DNA from 2 places in the Hyphomicrobium sp. 802 genome. Region 2 is predicted to be linked to the other one. Evidence: predicted binding sites of a transcription regulator. Region 2 holds the regulator's gene; the other holds the start of a gene.

Region 1 (5,120 bases), 980 kb from region 2:
CGCGGCCCGCCCAGATCATTGTTTCATGCGCGTTGGTGAAGCGTTTGCCGCGGAAGTTCGGCATCGGGTTCACTTTGCGCCAGATAACGTCATTCTGAATCCAGAAGCCGAGGTCCTGGATCGCGACGCCGAGGCGAAAGATGTTGTGATAGGAGCCGATCACCCAGATCGCGCCATCCGGTTTCAGCACGCGGCGGCATTCGGCAAGCCAGGCGCGGCAAAAGGAATCATAGGCGGCGAAGTCGTCGAATTTGTCCCACTGATCGTCGACGCCGTCGACTTTTGTGTTGTTCGGTCTGAGGAGGTCGCCCGCAAGCTGCAAATTATACGGCGGGTCGGCGAAGATGAGATCGACGCTGGAGCTTTCGAGCTTCTTCAGCTCAGCAATGCAATCACCAATAAGAATCTTTCCGCTTTCCGAGCGGCCCTTGACGCGACGCGAACCCATGAACTCGAACCTGTACGCTACTATGAACTGAGCGCCCGCCATCAACTTACGCAACGGGCTGCCGAGCTTTGTACATCATGGGAATCGGGCTTGGATACGCTCAAACGACGCGCAAGCGATTTATATTTTTTGATTCGATCTGCAACCTGATCCGTTTACGGAAAACATATCGTTTAGACGAGGGCGCCGAGGCCGAGCGCGAGCTGCACGGGCTTGAATGAGCGCCGGTGCAGCGGCGAAACGCCGAGCTTGTTGATGGCAGCCTGATGTTCCGGCGTGCCGTAACCCTTGTGACGCTCGAAGCCGTATCCCGGATAATCGCGCGACATCTGTACCATGATGCGGTCGCGTGTGACTTTCGCGATGATCGAAGCCGCCGCAATGGACAGACACTTCGCGTCGCCTTTGATGATGGTTCGCGTCGTCATCGCGACCCGCGGCGCCTTATTGCCGTCAACCAGAACAAGCTTCGGCGCGTTGGCGAGTTGCCCGATGGCCTGCGCCATCGCCCACAGCGTCGCGGCAAGAATGTTATCGCGATCGATGCGATCGACCTCCGCGATGCCGACGCCGACGATGGCGACCTTCATGATGCGATTGAAGAGATAGGCGCGGGACTCTTCATCAAGCGCTTTGCTGTCGTCGATATTCGCTGGAATTTTATCGGGATCGAGAATGACGGCCGCCGCAACGACCGGTCCCGCCCACGGGCCGCGCCCGGCTTCGTCAACGCCCGCGATCGGCCGAAACCCGAGCTGATGTTCGGCAGCTTCGAGTTCGAACGTCGGCTTGATGCGCGAATCGGCGATTTTCATTCGCCAGTTTGGTCATCGCGCAGATCAAGCTGTCAAAGCAGGGAGAGCTGTTGTCCACCGTTACCGGGACGCAGGAAGAGATCGGTTCGCAAGGCAACTCGTTCTTCGCCGAGACCGAGACGCTTCTTGGCCAGCCGAAAGCGCAGCGCGATTTGCGTCGCATATGGTCCGCGCCCGACCTGGCGCACTCCGAAGTCCGGTGTGTAATCGCGCCCGCCGTGCATCGATCGCAAAAGCGAAATCACTCTGTCGGCACGGTTTGGAAATTCTTCCGCCAGCCATTCGCGAAAGAGATCTTTGATTTCGAGCGGCAGGCGCAGAAGCACATATCCAGCATTGCAAGCACCGGCATCGCGCGCCGCTTCCAGGATGGGTTCGATCTCGTGGTCGGTCAGCCCGGGAATGATCGGAGCGACCATGACTGTGACGGGTATTCCGGCGTCGGCAAGCTTCTTCACGGTTTCGAGACGCTTCGGCGGCGTCGCGGCCCGAGGTTCCATCGCCCGCGCTACGCGGCGGTCGAGCGTGGTGATCGACACCGCGACGCGCGCCAGATTTTTCTCGGCCATCGGCGCCAGGATATCGATGTCGCGCGCCACCAGCGCCGACTTCGTGATGATGCCGACCGGATGGTTTGTCTGCGCCATCACCTCTAGGATCGAGCGCGTAATCCGCCGCTCCCGCTCGATGGGCTGATAAGGGTCGGTGTTGCCGCCGAGCGCAATTGTGTGCGGTCGGTAGCTCGGCTTCTTGAATTCACGCTCCAGCAGAGTGGCGGCGTTCGGCTTAGCATAGAGCTTCGTTTCAAAGTCGAGGCCCGCCGAATGCCCCAGATAGCAATGGCTTGGTCGCGCGTAGCAATAAATGCAGCCATGCTCGCACCCCCGATACGGATTGATCGAGCTTTCGAACGAAACGTCCGGGCTGTCGTTGTGGGAGATGATCGACTTTGCGGCTTCTTCGATCACCTCGGTCTTGAAGGCGTCGAGATCGCCGAGGCTTTCCCAGCCGTCGTCGAAGGCTTCGTGGACCTCGGCTTCGAACCGGCCGGTTTTATTCGTCCGTGCGCCCCGCCCGCGCCGCCGCTCCGAATCGACGGCATGAGGGGCGGGGAGGGGGTTCTGATGGTCTCGGTCGGGCGCCATTGTTCGAGGTCGTTGCTGAATATGATCAGCCAATAGCACATAACAAAGAACAAAGAAAGAACAAGCGGCAGCCAAACCGCGCCATTGCGATTGGTTAAGCCCCGCGACTCGGCGCGCCTTGCCGTGCGCGGATTGACGTGTCAGGAAAAGAGAATGATCTCAGTAATCATTCCCGCTCGGAATGCTGAACATACGTTACCGGCGACGCTGTCTGCCCTGGTTCCGGCGGCAGTGGACGGACTCGTTAAGCAGGTCATCGTCGTCGATGGCGGGTCGACGGACAAGACTGCTGAGGTAGCCGATCAGGCCGGGGCCGATATCGTCAAGAGCGCGCCCGGACGTGGCGGCCAGTTGGCCCAGGGCGCTGAAATCGCCCGCTTTCCTTGGCTCCTTTTTTTGAATGCGGATACCGTCCTGGAAGACGGCTGGGAACGCAGTGCAACGTCGTTCATGCGCCGCGTCGATTTCGGCGAACGGTCGATGGCCGCGGGCGCCTTCACGTTCCGTCTCGATGACAAGGGCCTGGCGCCGCGGCTGCTCGAACTGGTCGTGCAGTTGCGCTGTAAGCTCCTGCGCGTGCCTTATGGCGATCAGGGCTTGCTGATTCCGCGCCGCCTGTTCGATGACGTCGGCGGCTACCGCAATCTGCCGATCATGGAAGATCTGGACTTGGCGCGCCGTATCGGACGCCGGCGCCTCACAATTCTCGATGCCAATGCCGTGACGTCGGCGGAGCGTTATCGGCGCGACGGGTATCTCTCGCGATCGTTCCGCAACCAGATCTGTCATATGCTGTACGGCGCGGGCATTCCGGTCAGCATGATCGCGCGTCTTCAGGGCAAGGTCGAAACCGGCGCTTAAGCGCGCTTGTCTCACGCCGATGTGCGATGCTCTTCGAGCCGTGGCAGGATTTCGATGAAATTGCACGGCCTGTGGCGCATATCGAGCTGGAGCTTGAGGATGCCTTCCCAGGCGTCTTTGCATGCGCCCGTCGAGCCCGGCAGACAGAAAATATAGGTTCCGCGCGCCACGCCCCCGCATGCGCGCGACTGGATCGTCGACGTGCCGACCTTCTGATACGACAGCATGTGAAACAGGATCGCGAACCCTTCGATCTCCTTCTCAAACAGCGGCTTCACCGCTTCCGGCGTAACATCCCGTCCCGTGAAGCCCGTCCCGCCAGTCGTGATGACGCAATCGACGGACGCATCGTTGATCCATCCCTCCACGATGCTGCGGATTTGTGCCTTGTCATCTTTCGCGAGCTTGCGGTCGGCGAGTTCGTGTCCCGCTTCGCCAATGGCGCGCTCGAGATAGGCGCCCGATGTATCTTCCGCGAGCGTGCGGGAATCCGACATCGTCAGGATTGCGATGCGGATGGGAACGAATTGGCGTTCGGCGTCGATGCCGGCCATGGCAAGCCTCGTTGTGTTGTCTAAAGCTTCGACTTGATTTGTAGCAGATCCATCCACGCGAGCTGCTTGGCGGCAGGTGTTCGCAGTAGATACGCCGGATGCAACGTGGCGATAGCCGGGATTTTACGCTCCCCGACTTGCACCTCGCGCCATCTGCCTCGAAGCCGCATGATGCCTTCCGTTGCGCCAAGCACTTCCTTCGCCGCCGCGCCGCCCACGGCGACCAGCATCTTCGGCGCGACAAGCTCGATTTGCCGTTCGAGAAAAGGCCGGCAGGACAGCGCTTCCTGTGGCGTCGGCGTGCGGTTTCCAGGCGGCCGCCAATAGACGATATTGGTGATGTGCACGTCAGCTTCAGACAGCCCGATTGCGGCAAGCATCTTGTCGAGCAGTTGCCCCGCGCGGCCGACAAACGGTTTGCCCGCCAAATCCTCGTCTCGTCCCGGCGCTTCGCCGATGAACATAATGTCGGACTGCGGCGCGCCGCGATAGAAGCACAGCTTCGTTGCCGTCGATTTGAGGCCGCAGCCGTCGAAAGCCTGCAGCGCTGCTTCCAGCCCTTCAAGCGATGTGACGGCGCGCGCGATGCGGCGGGCGCCCGTTTCGGCTTCGCTGGCGCCGAGCGGCGTCGCGGCGCGTGGTCGGCTCGGATCGAGCCCCGGCGCACTTCGCGCGGTTCCCGGTCGCGCCGATTGTGACGGTGCTGCCGGACGGGCGGTCGGCGCGGCTTTTTCGCGCTCCGGCGCGTCGCGTTCCGGCCAGGAAAAACCGGCCCCTGGCGCCTCATCTCCGCGCGCCAGCCAATCGTGCGCCGTTTCGCCAACGGCCGCATCGACGCCCATGGCTTGAAACCAATCGAGCAGCGCCAGCATTTCGTCTTTATCGTAAGAGTTCGTCATTGGGGCCGACAATAAAGATGCGCGCCGTCAATTGCACGCATCGGCAACAGACTATGGCGCGTTATTGGTCAACTTGACGCTTTCCCTCCCGCAACCTAATCGAAACCGATGGACTTTCGAACATCCAAAAGAGGTGATGATGGCCGTTGACGCCGCCGACCTGCCGGCCCGCGAGGCAATGGACTTCGACGTAGTGATCGTGGGCGCTGGCCCTGCCGGGCTGGCCGCAGCGATCCGCTTGAAGCAGAAAGCAGCCGAAACAGGGTCCGATATCTCCGTCGTGGTGGTCGAGAAGGGCTCCGAGGTCGGCGCCCATATTCTGTCCGGCGCGGTCATCGATCCGATTGGTCTCAATCGTCTCATCCCCGATTGGAAAGAGCGCGGCGCGCCTGTCGAAA
Region 2 (5,120 bases):
CGGAGATGCGGTACAATTTAGCGAAGCTTCTGCACTCTCAGACTGTCCAAGACGCCTTCGATCTTATCATTATCGATTGCCCGCCAAGGCTGACTGCCGGAACGATCCAAGCTCTTTGCGCAAGTTCGCATGTCCTGATTCCCACCATCCTCGATAAGCCGTCTGGTGAATCTGTTGTTTCGTTCTGCGAGCAGCTGAAATTCATGCGCGACGCTAATTTGTGTCCGCACCTCAAACACGTCGGCGTCGTCGCGACGCGGTACAGTCCAAATCTCAATATCACACGCGAAGTCATGAGTTGGTTACAGGATTTAATGAACACAAAGCGTTTCGGATGCGGCTTCCTTCCGACAACAACCTTTATCCCCAACACCGTGAGATTGGTTCGAAACGCAGATGATGGCATCGCGTATTTCAATCTTCCTCGCGACAATTCTTCTCCGAATGTCCGCGCCGCTATTCTCTCGCTGGCGAGAACGATCGCGAACCAAGTCGGCGTCCCCCCTGCTCAATCATTTGAAGGTGTGGACGATCCTGATGACTTTGACCCAGATGGCAATGACGCGATCCAACTTATGCTACCGGTGGCCGCTGAATGAAGTGCTCTGAATTAAAATCGCTCCTTAAGCGCGGGATCGATTTCAGATCGCGTACACCGCTTTCGGTCGATGATGCGTGGGCTCACGACTTCTTTCCTCTTCTCGAATCTTTTCCAAACCACACTGTCAAAATTCTTGCGAAAACGATTGGCGTTGCTTCCCCGAAAATCAGTTCGGAGCCTTCGCCCATCGCCGATCTATGTGCTTTTTTGAATGCGCTCGCATCGCTTTTGGACGAGCACGCGAAAGCCTCAACAATCGAAGAAATACGGCAACTGGAGTGCTCGTTGCGGCGGCATACGCAATCGAGCCTGGCGGATTTGTCTGCCGAATTGTCCAAACCGAAAATAGCTAAGCCATCTAAGCCAAAGCAGTCTGCCGTCATTCGAGATGAAATCGTGCTAAAATATTCGCGGCGCCTTGAGGAGGCTCTGGGAGATGAAGAAGGCTTCAATGCGATTTACGCTGCCATAGAGTCCGACAAGGAACTCAATGCCGCTGAAATTTCCGCAATCGCAAAGAAGTTTACGAGCGCATCTCCGAAGAGCCGACCTGCGGCACTCAAAAAGATTTTGGCCCGCCATCAGGCCATCATGACGAGCCGCGCGAAATCCGCAGCGACCGCAGGTCGAATAGCGGGCTGACCGTCACACACAAAAAACTTATCCCCGCCTTCCGAACCGCCCGCATAATCCCCTCGCCCGTCCGGTGAAGGGCTCGCGCGCAAGGCGTTGCGTCGGGCTCGGACGGGGCAGCCTGACCCGGCGCGTCACGCGCGCTTCCGGACAAGGCGAACGGCCGGTCCGCACGGGGTGAGAAACCCGTGTGCGGAGCATCCCGCTTCATTAAGTGACCGTGCTCGCGACCCTGTTCTCAGGCTGTCACGGAGCGGATCGGTTCCGAGACTTCAAATGCCACGACCCAGCCGCGGAACCCGTCCGCTTCGTGCTTTATATTTGGTGCAACCGACTCTGCTCCGCAGAGCCGGCCGGTTGCACACGCCCGGAGCTTCTTCCTTCGCGACGCGCCGGGCGGCCGGCGCGCCGTAGGCGTGTCGTCCGGCGCAATCAAAAAGCGGAGCCGGCCGTTGGCGCATGCCCGGATCTTTGTTCATCGCGACGCGCCGGGCGGCCGGCGCGCCGAAAAAATCCGCGCATGGCGGCCGGCTACCCGCAGGGGAGTCGCCATGCGCAAATCAAAAGCTGTCGTTCCGGCGCAATCAAAAAGGAGAGCCAGCCACGATGCGCACATCGGGAGCGTCGTGCATTAAAGCGTCAGAGGAGTTGCGCAAATCTGGACATCAATGCCCGCGCCAGGAGCCGTGCACGCCCGGAACGAAATGACGGCTCATGTTGCCGCCGGTGATGGCGTCGGTCACAAGCGTCCCGATGACGGTGACGATGACCCCAATGATGATTTGAGAAAACAAACCTCGCATTGTTCGCACGATGCTCCACCTCAACGGCAAAAGTATGAAACGCCCGGGTCGATAAACAGACATGCGAGGTCTTTCCGTCGGCTCTTTGTTTGCTGGCGACTCCCCTGCGGGGGAGCATGCCGGAGCATTGTGGGTGCCGGCGACTCTGCTTCGCAGAGCCCGCCGCCAGCACATGCTTGGCTCTTCGTTCTGAAGTCGAGCGAAGGAAGATGCACCACGTATGCGCATCCGGCCGGCTCGCCGCGGGCGAGTCGGATGCGCCAACGAAACTGTGCTTTCAGAGCCGCATGCGCTGGTTCGTGTTGATTATTGACTTGCATGGGTTGCAGAACGAGACGAGAACGGTTAGGGTACATACACGATTTGTACTGTAAATGAGCGGGCGGTCTTTCGGTGGTCAGCGTCTCAGCCCGCCGCGCTTGCCAGCCAGGAAAGGCTTGAGACGAACCGCTATGCTCACCGAAAAGCAGAAAGACCTCCTCCTCTTCATCCATGCGCGCATGCAGGAGCGCGGCGTGCCGCCATCTTTCGACGAGATGAAGGATGCGCTGGATCTCAGGTCGAAGTCCGGCATTCATCGGCTGATCACCGCTCTGGTGGAACGCGGGTTCATCCGCCGCCTGCCGCACCGGGCGCGGGCTATCGAGGTCATCAAGCTGCCGGACAACCAGGTTGGCTTGCCGTCCGCGGCACCGGGTGCCAACGCGGCCGCGGCACCGCAGCGGGGCTTCCAGCCAAGCGTGATCGAAGGCTCCGGGCCGCCGAAGACGAATGTGGCCACGCCGCCGCCGCCGTCGCACGTCATCGACGCGCGGACGGTGTCGATCCCGGTCATGGGCCGCATCGCCGCCGGTACGCCGATCAGCGCCATTCAGAACCACACGCACGACATTGCGGTGCCACCCGACATCCTGACCAACGGCGAACACTTTGCGCTGGAGGTCAAAGGCGATTCGATGATCGAGGCGGGCATCCATGACGGCGATACCGTCATCATCCGCCGCTGCAATACGGCGGAGAACGGCGATATCATCGTGGCGCTGGTCGAGGGCGAGGAAGCGACGCTGAAACGGCTGCGCAAGAAGGGCTCGACGATTGCGCTCGAAGCCGCGAACCCCGAATTCAAAACGCGGATCTTTGGGCCGGATCAGATCGACATTCAGGGGCGCCTCGTCGGCTTGATGCGGCGGTATTGAGGGGCAGTTCGCCGCCATGCGTCGACGGAGCTAGAGCGACGCGGGGCAGCGTCGATGGCTAACGCCCGCTCTCGGCGTCCGGCTCAGTGATATCTTCCGTTTCGAGTTCCGCCCCCTCCCCCGGATCGACGTCGGCTGAGGTGCGTGTTTGGGGTTCTGCTTCGGCGGTCCGGGCAGGTTCGGCAGCCGGGGCACCCGCCGGGGACGGGGTCTGCAGAATACGGGGTTTCGGCAGCGCTGCCTGCTTTCGCTCCGGCATCTCGCTCCAAGGTCGTTCGCCGCGATGAGCCGCGACCGTTTCGAGACGGATTTTGGGTTCCGGACTGTCGTCGCTGCGGTCGACATAAAGGGCGTAAGCGCCATTGCGCCAGCGATCGAAAACATCGACGACCGTTCGCGGCACGGCGCAATTGCCGGGCTTGGGCGTATCGAGCACAAGCACGTCGGCGTTGAGGCAATCGTCGGTCACGGCGGCGGGATGGCGCGCGACCGCGACGGTCGCGCCTTTGACATGCGCGATGCAGCCGATCGCATCGCAAGTAAAGCCTTTGCCGATCTTGGCATCGCGCGCCGTTCGGGAATCGCCGTCGTATTCGAGCCAGCGGTCGAGATCGTATTTCGTGCCCTTGCCCGGCATGGCGTCGAGCTTGCCCGAGTCATCGCGCACGGCGACAAGCAGACCTTTCTGTCCGATCAGAACGTCAGGGCGCGGCATCCAAGGCGAAACAAGCAGCCCGGCGCCGACAAGCGCAACGCCGAGAAGCCTGATCCGCGTCTGCCAAAGCAAAAACCAGACGCCGCCCGTAAGCATCAGCACGAAAGCCAGTTCGGGGATCGCTGGAATATGTCCGACTGCACCAGGCAACGCGCCGACTTCGTTCGCACACCACGTCATGCCTTCGATGCCCCAGCCCATCGGCTTCAGGCCGAGCCATTCGAGGCCGAACGGCATCAGCACCATCGCGACGAGCGCCGCCGGCATGACGATCAGGTTGCAGATCGGAATGGCGATCATGTTCGCGAGCACGGCATATTGCTGGCTCTGGTGAAAATTATAGGCGGCAAACGGCGCGACCGCGACGCTTGCGATCAGAGTCGAGGCGATGATCTCACCGAAGAAGACGATGACGCGCATGATGGGATGCGGCTTCTGCTCGCGATTGAACAGGCTGCTCAAAAATTCGTGCGAGGCGATCAGCGCCGTCACAGCGGCAAACGACATCTGAAAGCCTGCATCGAGCAGGCTTTCGGGATAGGCCAACAGAATTAGGAACGCCGCGAGCGCAACGTTGCGCAACGCAAGCGCAGGGCGATCAATCAGCATGGCGCCGAAGATGATGAAGATCATCAGCGCCGAGCGCACGGTTGCGAACTGGCCTCCCGAAATCGCGAGATAGGCGACCGCGCTGATGATGCCGAGCGCAGCGGCGATCTTTTTGATCGGCATCGTCAAGGCGATGCGCGGGATCGCAGCGAGGATCAGGCGGATCGAAAAGAAAACGGCACCTGCTGCAATCACCATGTGTAGGCCGGAGATCGAGAGAATGTGGAACAGGCCCGAATTCTTGAAGGCGTTGTTCGTCTCGGCACTGATGCCGCCGCGCTCGCCGGTGATAAGGGCAAGCGCGATCTCGCCGGTTTCGCCAGGAAGCGCCGCACGGATGCGCGCGGCAATCGCCTGACGGATATTTTCGATGGTGCGGCGATACCATTGGACGATGCTATTGGGGTCAACGTGGCCTTCGATCGTCGGTGCTGCGAATGCGTAACCGACGCCGCCGACAGATTCGAACCAAGCGGTGCGCGCGTAATCGAAGCCGCCTGGAAGCGCTGGCTTTGCCGGCGGTGAGAGATTGGCTTTGATGCGGATCTTGTCGCCCGGTGCGG

Evidence for each region. The regulator LexA, encoded in region 2, represses DNA repair genes until DNA is damaged. The targets are predictions, from matches to a motif close to TGTTCNNNNTGTGTTCNG.
Region 1: HYP802_RS0121245 (PA0069 family radical SAM protein) is a predicted target of LexA. The motif match lies at 2,454-2,471, and genes of this name have one in related genera.

The regions. Positions count from the first base shown of each region.
Region 1 covers NZ_JAFM01000001.1:4,198,697-4,203,816, reverse strand. Annotated here, with positions in the region: gene HYP802_RS0121255 (site-specific DNA-methyltransferase) at 1-448, opposite strand, end outside; gene HYP802_RS0121250 (ribonuclease HII) at 622-1,263, opposite strand; gene HYP802_RS0121245 (PA0069 family radical SAM protein) at 1,296-2,408, opposite strand; gene HYP802_RS0121240 (TIGR04283 family arsenosugar biosynthesis glycosyltransferase) at 2,562-3,269, shown strand; gene moaB (molybdenum cofactor biosynthesis protein B) at 3,281-3,823, opposite strand; gene HYP802_RS0121230 (uracil-DNA glycosylase) at 3,844-4,722, opposite strand; gene HYP802_RS0121225 (electron transfer flavoprotein-ubiquinone oxidoreductase) at 4,862-5,120, shown strand, end outside.
Region 2 covers NZ_JAFM01000001.1:3,215,950-3,221,069, forward strand. Annotated here, with positions in the region: gene HYP802_RS0116355 (ParA family protein) at 1-599, shown strand, start outside; gene HYP802_RS23695 (hypothetical protein) at 998-1,243, shown strand; gene HYP802_RS23700 (hypothetical protein) at 1,900-2,037, opposite strand; gene lexA (transcriptional repressor LexA) at 2,490-3,233, shown strand; gene HYP802_RS0116380 (ComEC/Rec2 family competence protein) at 3,292-5,120, opposite strand, start outside.